DNA from 2 places in the Ramlibacter sp. GCM10027632 genome. Region 2 is predicted to be linked to the other one. Evidence: riboswitches for the same ligand, from Rfam matches in the RefSeq annotation. Region 2 holds a riboswitch; the other holds the start of a gene.

Region 1 (4,410 bases), on a different contig from region 2:
GAACACCGTCATGGCATTCGTGCGCAGGTTCATGATGCCGCCGAACAGCTTGCCCTTGCCCACCGGCCAGGTCATGGGCACGCAGGGCATGCCCAGCTCGCGCTCCACCTCGTCGAGGATGTCCAGGGGCTCGCGCACCTCGCGGTCCATCTTGTTGACGAAGGTGATGATGGGGGTGTTGCGCTGGCGGCAGACCTCGATCAGGCGGCGCGTCTGCGCCTCCACGCCGTTGGCCGCGTCGATCACCATCAGGGCGGCGTCGACCGCGGTCAGCACGCGGTAGGTGTCCTCGGAGAAGTCCTTGTGGCCGGGGGTGTCCAGCAGGTTGATCACGTGGTCGCGATACAGCATCTGCATCACCGAGGAGGCCACCGAGATGCCGCGCTGCTTCTCGATCTCCATCCAGTCGGAGGTGGCGTGGCGCGAGGCCTTGCGCGCCTTCACGCTGCCGGCGATCTGGATCGCGCCGGAGAACAGCAGCAGCTTTTCCGTCAGCGTGGTCTTGCCCGCGTCGGGGTGGGAGATGATGGCGAAGGTGCGGCGACGCCGGGTCTCGGCGGCAAACGGTGAGGCGGACACAGGGAAGAAACTCCGTCGGGACGGCAGGTTGCCAGGAGACTGCAGGGCGCCTGCAGCCGAACCCCCGATTGTCGCCGATGCCCTGGCCGGCGCCCATCCCGCCGGGCCGCCGGCGCGGGGCGGCCGCGCCGGGAGTCCCGCCTCAGCCCCGCCTGAGCCAGGGCGTGAGGACCTGCCCGAGTTCGGCCGGGGTCGCCACGGCCAGCTGGTCGAACCCGCACGCGTGCGCCGGCTTGTCCAGGCGCCAGCCCTTGAAGGCGGTGGCGTCGCGGAAGCGCCTGCCGGTCAGGTGCTCGTAGCTGACCTCGCACACCCGCTCGGGCCGCAGCGGCTCCCAGCGCAGGGCCTTGCCCACATGCCAGGCGCCCTGGTTCTCCGGGGTCTGCACCTGGTCGCGCCAGGGGTGGCCCTCCAGCGCGTTCTCGCGCAGGGGCGCCAGTTCGGCCACCAGCGCGCGCCGCATGTCCACGGTGAAGGTGGCGGCGGTGCCCACGGGCTGCAGTACGCCGGCTTCGTCGTACAGCCCCAGCAGCAGGGAGCCGACGGCCTCCTGGCGGTCGGTGTGCCAGTGGAAGCCGGCGACCACGCAATCGGCGGTATGGGCGTGCTTGACCTTGAGCTGCGTCCGCTTGGCCGGCTGGTAGGGCGCGTCGGCCGGCTTGGCCATGACGCCGTCGAGGCCGGCGCCCTGGAAGCGCGCCAGCCAGTCCTGGGCCACCGCCCGGTCCGCGGTCTGGGGGGTGAGGTGCAGGGGGGACTTGGCGGCGGCCAGCAGGCGCTCGAGTCGGGCGCGCCGGTCCTGCAGGGGCAGGGCCATGGTGCTGCGGCCGCCGGCGGCCAGCAGGTCGAAAGCGACGAAGGCGGAGGGCGCCTTGCGGGCCAGGAACCCGATCAGGGACTCGGACATCTGGATCCGCTTCTGCAGCGACTCGGCGTCCAGCCCCTGCGGGCCGGAGACGACGATCTCGCCGTCCAGGATGCAGCCCTTGGGGAGCTGCTCGGACAGCGCCTTCTCCAGCTCGGGGAAGTAGCGGTTCAGGGGCTTGAGGTCGCGGCCCTGGATCACCACGCCCGCGGGCGTGCGGAACACCAGGGCGCGCAGGCCGTCCCATTTGGGCTCGAAGAGGAAGCCGTCGCCCTCGGGCAGGGCGGGGGCCACCTTGGCCAGCATGGGGTCGATCGGGGAGGCGGGCATGTTCACTGCGGTCATGCCCCGCTTTTACCACTGGCCCGGGGCGGCCCGCACCGGGGCGCCGCACTATAGTCCCGTCATGCGCCTGATCCCCGCCCTCCTCCTGGCGGCCGCCACGGCCGCCAGCGCCCAGTCCGCCCCTCGTTCCGGCGAGGCCATCGTCCGCGACGCCTGCATGGCCTGCCACGGCGAGGGGTTGCTCAAGGCCCCCCGGCTGGGGGACCGCAAGGCCTGGGCACCCCTGATCCGGGAGGGCCAGCCGGCCCTGACCGCCACCGCCTGGACCGGCATCCGCCAGATGCCCCCCAAGGGCGGCCGCGCCGACCTGAGCCTCGAGGAACTCGCCCGGGCGGTCGCCTACATGGCCCGCCAGGGCGGCGGCAACTGGCCCGACCCCGACGCCGCCACGCTGGCGCGGATCGAGGCGGCGGTGAAAAAACGCGAGGCGCGCGGGGCCAAGCCCTGACACGCTAAAATCGGGGCTTCATCCGAGGAGCGTTGCAGCACGTCCCGTGCGAGGCTCGGATTCCATCTCTTGCAACGACGCTCACCCACGCTGTCCGTGCGGTGAGGCCTCCTCCCCCGGCTGGCGTGGCCTTCAGTTGAACCTGACTTGGAGCCACCCATGAACGCCATCCTCAAGCCCGCAGCCACGACCGACTGCGCCATCGCCGACCTGTCCCTGGCCGACTGGGGCCGCAAGGAAATCCGCATCGCCGAGACCGAGATGCCCGGCCTGATGGCCATCCGCGAGGAGTTCGCGGCCAAGCAGCCCCTCAAGGGCGCGCGCATCACCGGCTCGCTGCACATGACGATCCAGACGGCGGTGCTGATCGAGACGCTGCAGGCGCTGGGCGCCGACGTGCGCTGGGCCTCGTGCAACATCTTCTCCACCCAGGACCATGCCGCCGCGGCCATCGTCGCCAACGGCACGCCGGTGTTCGCCATCAAGGGCGAGTCCCTCGAGGACTACTGGGACTACACCCACCGCATCTTCGAGTTCGGCCCCAAGGGCTCGGCCACCGAAGGCCCCAACATGATCCTGGACGACGGCGGCGACGCCACCATGCTCATGCACCTGGGCAAGCGCGCAGAGAGGGACCCGAGCGTCCTGACCAACCCCGGCAGCGAGGAAGAGCGCATCCTGTTCGCGTCCATCAAGGCCAAGCTGGCCGTCGATCCCACCTGGTACAGCCGCAAGAGCGCGCAGATCCTGGGCGTGACCGAGGAGACCACCACCGGCGTGCACCGCCTGAAGGAAATGTCGGCCAAGGGCACGCTGATGTTCCGCGCCATCAACGTCAACGACTCCGTCACCAAGAGCAAGTTCGACAACCTGTACGGTTGCCGCGAATCGCTGGTGGACGGCATCAAGCGCGCCACCGACGTGATGATCGCCGGCAAGGTGGCCCTGGTGGCCGGCTATGGCGACGTGGGCAAGGGCTCGGCCCAGGCCCTGCGCGCCCTCTCGGCCCAGGTCTGGGTGACCGAGATCGACCCGATCAATGCCCTGCAGGCCGCCATGGAAGGCTTCCGCGTGGTGACCATGGACTGGGCCGCCGACAAGGCCGACATCTTCGTGACCGCCACCGGCAACAAGTCGGTCATCACCTACGAGCACATGGCGAAGATGAAGGACCAGGCCATCGTCTGCAACATCGGCCACTTCGACAACGAGATCGACGTTGCGACCCTCGAGGCCAAGTGCCAGTGGGAGGAGATCAAGCCGCAGGTGGACCACGTGATCTTCGAGGACGGCAAGCGCATCATCCTGCTGGCCAAGGGCCGCCTGGTGAACCTGGGCTGCGCCACCGGCCACCCGAGCTTCGTGATGTCCTCCTCCTTCGCCAACCAGACGATCGCGCAGATCGAGCTGTTCTCGCACCCCGAGGGCTACGACGTGGGCAAGGTCTACACCCTGCCCAAGCACCTGGACGAGAAGGTCGCCCGCCTGCACCTGAAGAAGATCGGCGCGCAGCTCACCGAGCTGAGCGACGAGCAGGCCGACTACATCGGCGTGCCCAAGCAGGGCCCGTACAAGCCGGACACCTACCGCTACTGATCGCGCAGGCAGCGGCATGCGCGCCGACCAGTTGCTCGTGGACCGCGGGCTGGCCACCAGCCGCTCGCAGGCGCAGCGGCTGATCGCCTCGGGCATGCGCTGGCTCTCGCGCGAGGGCTGGAAGCCTGTCGCCAAGAACGGCGAGGAGCTGCCCGCCGGGTGCGAGATCGAGCTGGCCGACGACGCCGAGGTGCGCTATGTCTCGCGCGGCGGCCTCAAGCTCGCCGGCGCGCTGCGCGCCAGCGGCCTCGACGTGGCGGGCCGCGTGTGCCTGGACGTGGGCCAGTCCACCGGCGGTTTCACCGACTGCCTGCTGCAGCAGGGCGCGGCCCGCGTGGTGGGCGTGGACGTGGGCCACGGCCAGCTGCACCCGCGCATCCGCGGCGACGCGCGCGTCGCCTGCCTGGAGCGTATCAATGCGCGCCACCTCGTGGCGGCGGACCTGCCCGAGGCGGCCTACGGCTTCATCACCGGCGACCTGTCGTTCATCTCGCTCACGCTGGTGCTGCCGGCGCTGGCGCCGCTGCTGGCCGAGGGCGGTGACCTGCTGATGCTGGCCAAGCCGCAGTTCGAGCTG
Region 2 (4,410 bases):
GACCCTGCCAGTTCCTACAATCACGGGGATCATGAGCTCCCCCATCGCCTACACCCGCGGCCAGGCCCTGCCCGGCATCCTCGCCCAGCGCATCGCCCTCATCGACGGTGCCATGGGCACGATGATCCAGCGCCTGCGCCTGACCGAGGAACAGGTGCGCGGCGAGCGCTTCGCCGACCACGGCGTGGACGTGAAGAACAACGGCGAGCTCCTGAGCCTGACCCGCCCGGACGTGATCCGCGACATCCACGAGGGCTTCCTGGCCGCCGGCGCGGACCTGATCGAGACCAACACCTTCGGCGCCACCTCCATCGCCCAGGACGATTACGAGCTCGGCCACCTGGCGCGCGAGCTGAACCTGGCCTCCGCGAAGGTGGCCCGCGAGGCCGCCGACAAGTTCTCCACCCCGGACAAGCCGCGCTTCGTCGCCGGCGCCCTCGGCCCCACGCCGCGCACTGCCAGCATCAGCCCCGACGTCAACGACCCGGGCGCGCGCAACGTCACCTTCGAGCAGCTGCGCGCCGCCTACTTCGAGCAGGTGCAGGCGCTGGTGGAGGGCGGGGTGGACCTGATCCTGGTCGAGACCATCTTCGACACGCTGAACGCCAAGGCTGCCCTGTTCGCGATCGACGAGTACTTCGAGCAATCGGGCGAGCGCCTGCCGATCATCATCAGCGGCACGGTGACCGACGCCTCCGGCCGCATCCTCAGCGGCCAGACCGTCACCGCCTTCTGGTACTCGGTGCGCCATGCGAAGCCGCTGGCCGTGGGCCTGAACTGCGCGCTGGGCGCGGCCCTGATGCGCCCCTACATCCAGGAGCTGGCCAAGGTGGCCGGCGACACCTACATCAGCTGCTACCCCAACGCCGGCCTGCCCAACCCCATGAGCGAGACCGGCTTCGACGAGACCCCCGAGGTCACGGCACGCCTGCTGCGGGAGTTCGCGGCCGAGGGGCTGATCAACATCGTCGGCGGCTGCTGCGGCACCACGCCGGAGCACATCGCCGCCATCGGCCAGGCCGTCGCGCCGCTGGCCGCTCGCAGCGTGCGCAAGGACTTCTTCTACAGGGACGCCGCGTAAGGCACGGGCGCGGCGCGGGCCTCACAGCACGTGGGGCTCGCCCACCTTCTGCGCGATGCAGCGGGTGACCGGCTGCAGGGACTGGCCGTCCCGCACGTCCTCCTCGGTGGCCGACTTCACCACGAAGCGCTGGTTCGGCAGCACCATGACCTCGCCCTCGTGCACCGTGGACAGCGCGTTGTAGAGGCTGAAGTGGACGGCCTTGACCCGCTGGCCCTCACCGCCGCGCATGACCAGGTGCACGTTGTAGCTGCGCAAGTCGGGCGTGACCCGCAGCACGTAGCTGCCCTCCGCCCGCACCGTGGCCGAGATGGGGCGGCTGAATTCGAATCCGGTGCCGGGTGCCAGCGGCAGGGCCTTGGTGCCCACCCACCCCTTGTGCACGTCGTCGCCCGTCACGCGGGCGTCGGGGAAGGCCCACAGGCGCTCGATGGCCTCGGTGAACGGCGCCGTCACGTCCTCCACCAGCAGGGCCACGTCCAAGGTGGCATGCATCGTCTTCAGGATGGAGGCCGCCCGGTAGAAGTTGAAGGAGCCGGTGGCGAAGTGGGCGTAGTCGCGGAGCTGGACCACGGTGCGCAGGTCCAGCCCGCGGTCGCCGGCCTGCTCGCGCATGCGCTCGACCTCGCGGCGCTCCTGCGGGGTGGGCAGCAGGATGCCCAGGGCCTTGTGGTCACCCGAACGGGTGGCCGCGGCATAGACCATGGCCTGCGCCCGACGGGTGGGGTGCTGCACCATGCGGGAGAACACCTTGCCCGACTCGGATTTCAGCGCGGCGTGGCCCGGCACGTCGGGGTCGGCATCGGGGGTGAAGGCCCGCAGCAGCCGGGGCGCGTGTTCCAGCGTCGTCGAGAGGTTGGCGTTGATGGTGCGGTTCAGGCGCAGGGTGTCCTGCTCCTCGGGCGAAAGGCCGGAGCGGGCCTGCGACCCCAGGGCCCGCCACTCCTCCGCCAGGGACTCGGCGAACTCCTCGTGCAGGCGCTCGATCGAATCGGCCCGGTGGGCCGAGGGGTGGTGGGGGTCGAGGTCAGACAGGCGGCTGCACAGGGCGTAGTTGAGCGAGGTCAGCGAGGACGACGAGCTGGCGGCCCGGGGCGTCGCCACTTGGGCGGCGTGGACCAGGGTGGGGGCGAGGAAGCGTTGGCTGGTGGTCTTGAACATGGCGGGTTCCTGCGGGCAAGACCGGTCCGTAACAACCACTCCGGTCGAGTTGCCTGCCCTGTCCCGCCCGCGGCGCAGCCGGTAAAATGCCGGTCCACTCAAGGAGCGCTGCAGCGCCGGGCCCGCCCGGCGTCAGGCTTGAGGAATCCAACCGCGCTCACCTAGCCCCGTGTTTCCCCGCCAGGTGAGTCCACATGCAGACCGACGCTCCCCATCCCGACACCCTTCCCGTCCCTCCCATGCGCCTCGCGGGCCTCGAACCCGTGCTGGTCGGCGAGAAGACGCTGTTCGTCAACATCGGCGAGCGCACCAACGTCACCGGCTCCAAGGCCTTCGCCCGCCTGATCCTGAACGGCCAGTTCGAGGAGGCCCTGGCCGTGGCCCGCCAGCAGGTGGAGAACGGCGCCCAGGTGATCGACATCAACATGGACGAGGCCATGCTGGACAGCCAGGCGGCGATGGTGCGCTTCCTGAACCTGGTCGCCAGCGAGCCCGACATCGCCCGCGTGCCGATCATGGTGGACAGCTCCAAGTGGGAGGTGATCGAGGCCGGCCTGCGCTGCATCCAGGGCAAGGCCATCGTCAACTCGATCAGCCTGAAGGAAGGCGAGGCCCCGTTCCGCCACCAGGCCAAGCTGATCAAGCGCTATGGCGCCGCCGCCGTGGTGATGGCCTTCGACGAGAAGGGCCAGGCCGACACCTACCAGCGCAAGATCGAGATCTGCGAGCGGGCTTACCGGCTGCTGGTGGACGAACTCGACTTCCCGCCCGAGGACATCATCTTCGACCCCAACATCTTCGCGATCGCCACCGGCATCGAGGAGCATGACAACTACGCGGTCGACTTCATCGAGGCCACCCGCTGGATCAAGCAGCACCTGCCCGGCGCCAAGGTCTCGGGCGGCGTGTCCAACGTGAGCTTCTCCTTCCGCGGCAACGACCCGGTGCGCGAGGCGATCCACACCGTGTTCCTGTACCACGCCATCCAGGCGGGCATGGACATGGGCATCGTCAACGCCGGCATGGTCGGCGTCTACGACGAGGTGGAGCCCACCCTGCGCGAGCGCGTGGAGGACGTGGTGCTCAATCGCCGGCCCGACGCCGGCGAGCGCCTGGTGGAGATCGCCGAGCAGGCCAAGGGCGCGGCCAAGGACGACAGCAAGCGCAACGAGTGGCGCAACGGCACGGTGGAACAGCGCCTGTCGCATGCGCTGGTGCACGGCATCACCGACTTCATCACCGGGGACACCGAGGAGGCCTACCGCAACGTGCTGGCCCAGGGCGGCCGCCCGCTGCACGTGATCGAAGGCCCGCTGATGGACGGCATGAACATCGTGGGTGACCTGTTCGGCCAGGGCAAGATGTTCCTGCCCCAGGTGGTGAAGTCCGCCCGCGTGATGAAGCAGGCGGTGGCCCACCTGATCCCCTACATCGAGGAGGAGAAGCGCCAGCAGGAGGCGGCCGGCGAGGACGTCAAGGCCAAGGGCAAGATCGTCATCGCCACCGTCAAGGGCGACGTGCACGACATCGGCAAGAACATCGTCACCGTGGTCCTGCAGTGCAACAACTTCGAGGTGGTGAACATGGGCGTGATGGTCCCCTGCCACGAGATCCTGGCGCGGGCCAAGGTCGAGGGCGCGGACATCATCGGCCTGTCGGGCCTGATCACGCCCTCGCTGGAGGAGATGCAGTACGTCGCCGCCGAGATGCAGAAGGACGAGCACTTCCGCCTGCGCAAGATCCCGCTGCTCATTGGCGGCGCCACCTGCAGCCGCGTGCATACGGCGGTGAAGATCGCGCCCCACTACGAGGGCCCGGTGGTCTACGTGCCCGATGCCTCGCGCAGCGTGAGCGTGGCCACCAGCCTGCTGTCCGAGCAGGCGGCCAAGTACATCGACGAGGTGAACGCCGACTACGAGAAGGTGCGCCAGCAGCACGCCGGCAAGAAGCAGGCGCCGCTGTGGCCGCTGGACAAGGCGCGCGCGAACAAGACGCCGATCGACTGGTCGGCCTACACCCCGCCGCAGCCGAAGTTCATCGGCCGGCGTGTGTTCCGCAACTTCGACCTCGCCGAGCTCGCGAAGTACATCGACTGGGGCCCGTTCTTCCAGACCTGGGACCTGGCCGGGCCGTTCCCCGCGATCCTGAAGGACGAGGTCGTGGGGACC

What was found. A riboswitch is a leader RNA that binds a small molecule or an ion and turns the genes downstream of it on or off. The one in region 2 is predicted to bind S-adenosylhomocysteine.
Region 1: linked by a shared signal. The riboswitch ahead of ahcY (adenosylhomocysteinase) and the one ahead of metH (methionine synthase) in region 2 are both predicted to bind S-adenosylhomocysteine.

The regions. Positions count from the first base shown of each region.
Region 1 is NZ_JBHTGW010000013.1:54,747-59,156, forward strand. It holds gene ACFQZY_RS17305 (peptide chain release factor 3) at 1-579, opposite strand, end outside; gene ACFQZY_RS17310 (ATP-dependent DNA ligase) at 722-1,789, opposite strand; gene ACFQZY_RS17315 (c-type cytochrome) at 1,851-2,237, shown strand; S-adenosyl-L-homocysteine riboswitch at 2,256-2,327, shown strand; gene ahcY (adenosylhomocysteinase) at 2,397-3,833, shown strand; gene ACFQZY_RS17325 (TlyA family RNA methyltransferase) at 3,850-4,410, shown strand, end outside.
Region 2 is NZ_JBHTGW010000006.1:169,262-173,671, forward strand. It holds gene ACFQZY_RS11235 (homocysteine S-methyltransferase family protein) at 32-1,081, shown strand; gene ACFQZY_RS11240 (hypothetical protein) at 1,103-2,242, opposite strand; S-adenosyl-L-homocysteine riboswitch at 2,337-2,408, shown strand; gene metH (methionine synthase) at 2,482-4,410, shown strand, end outside.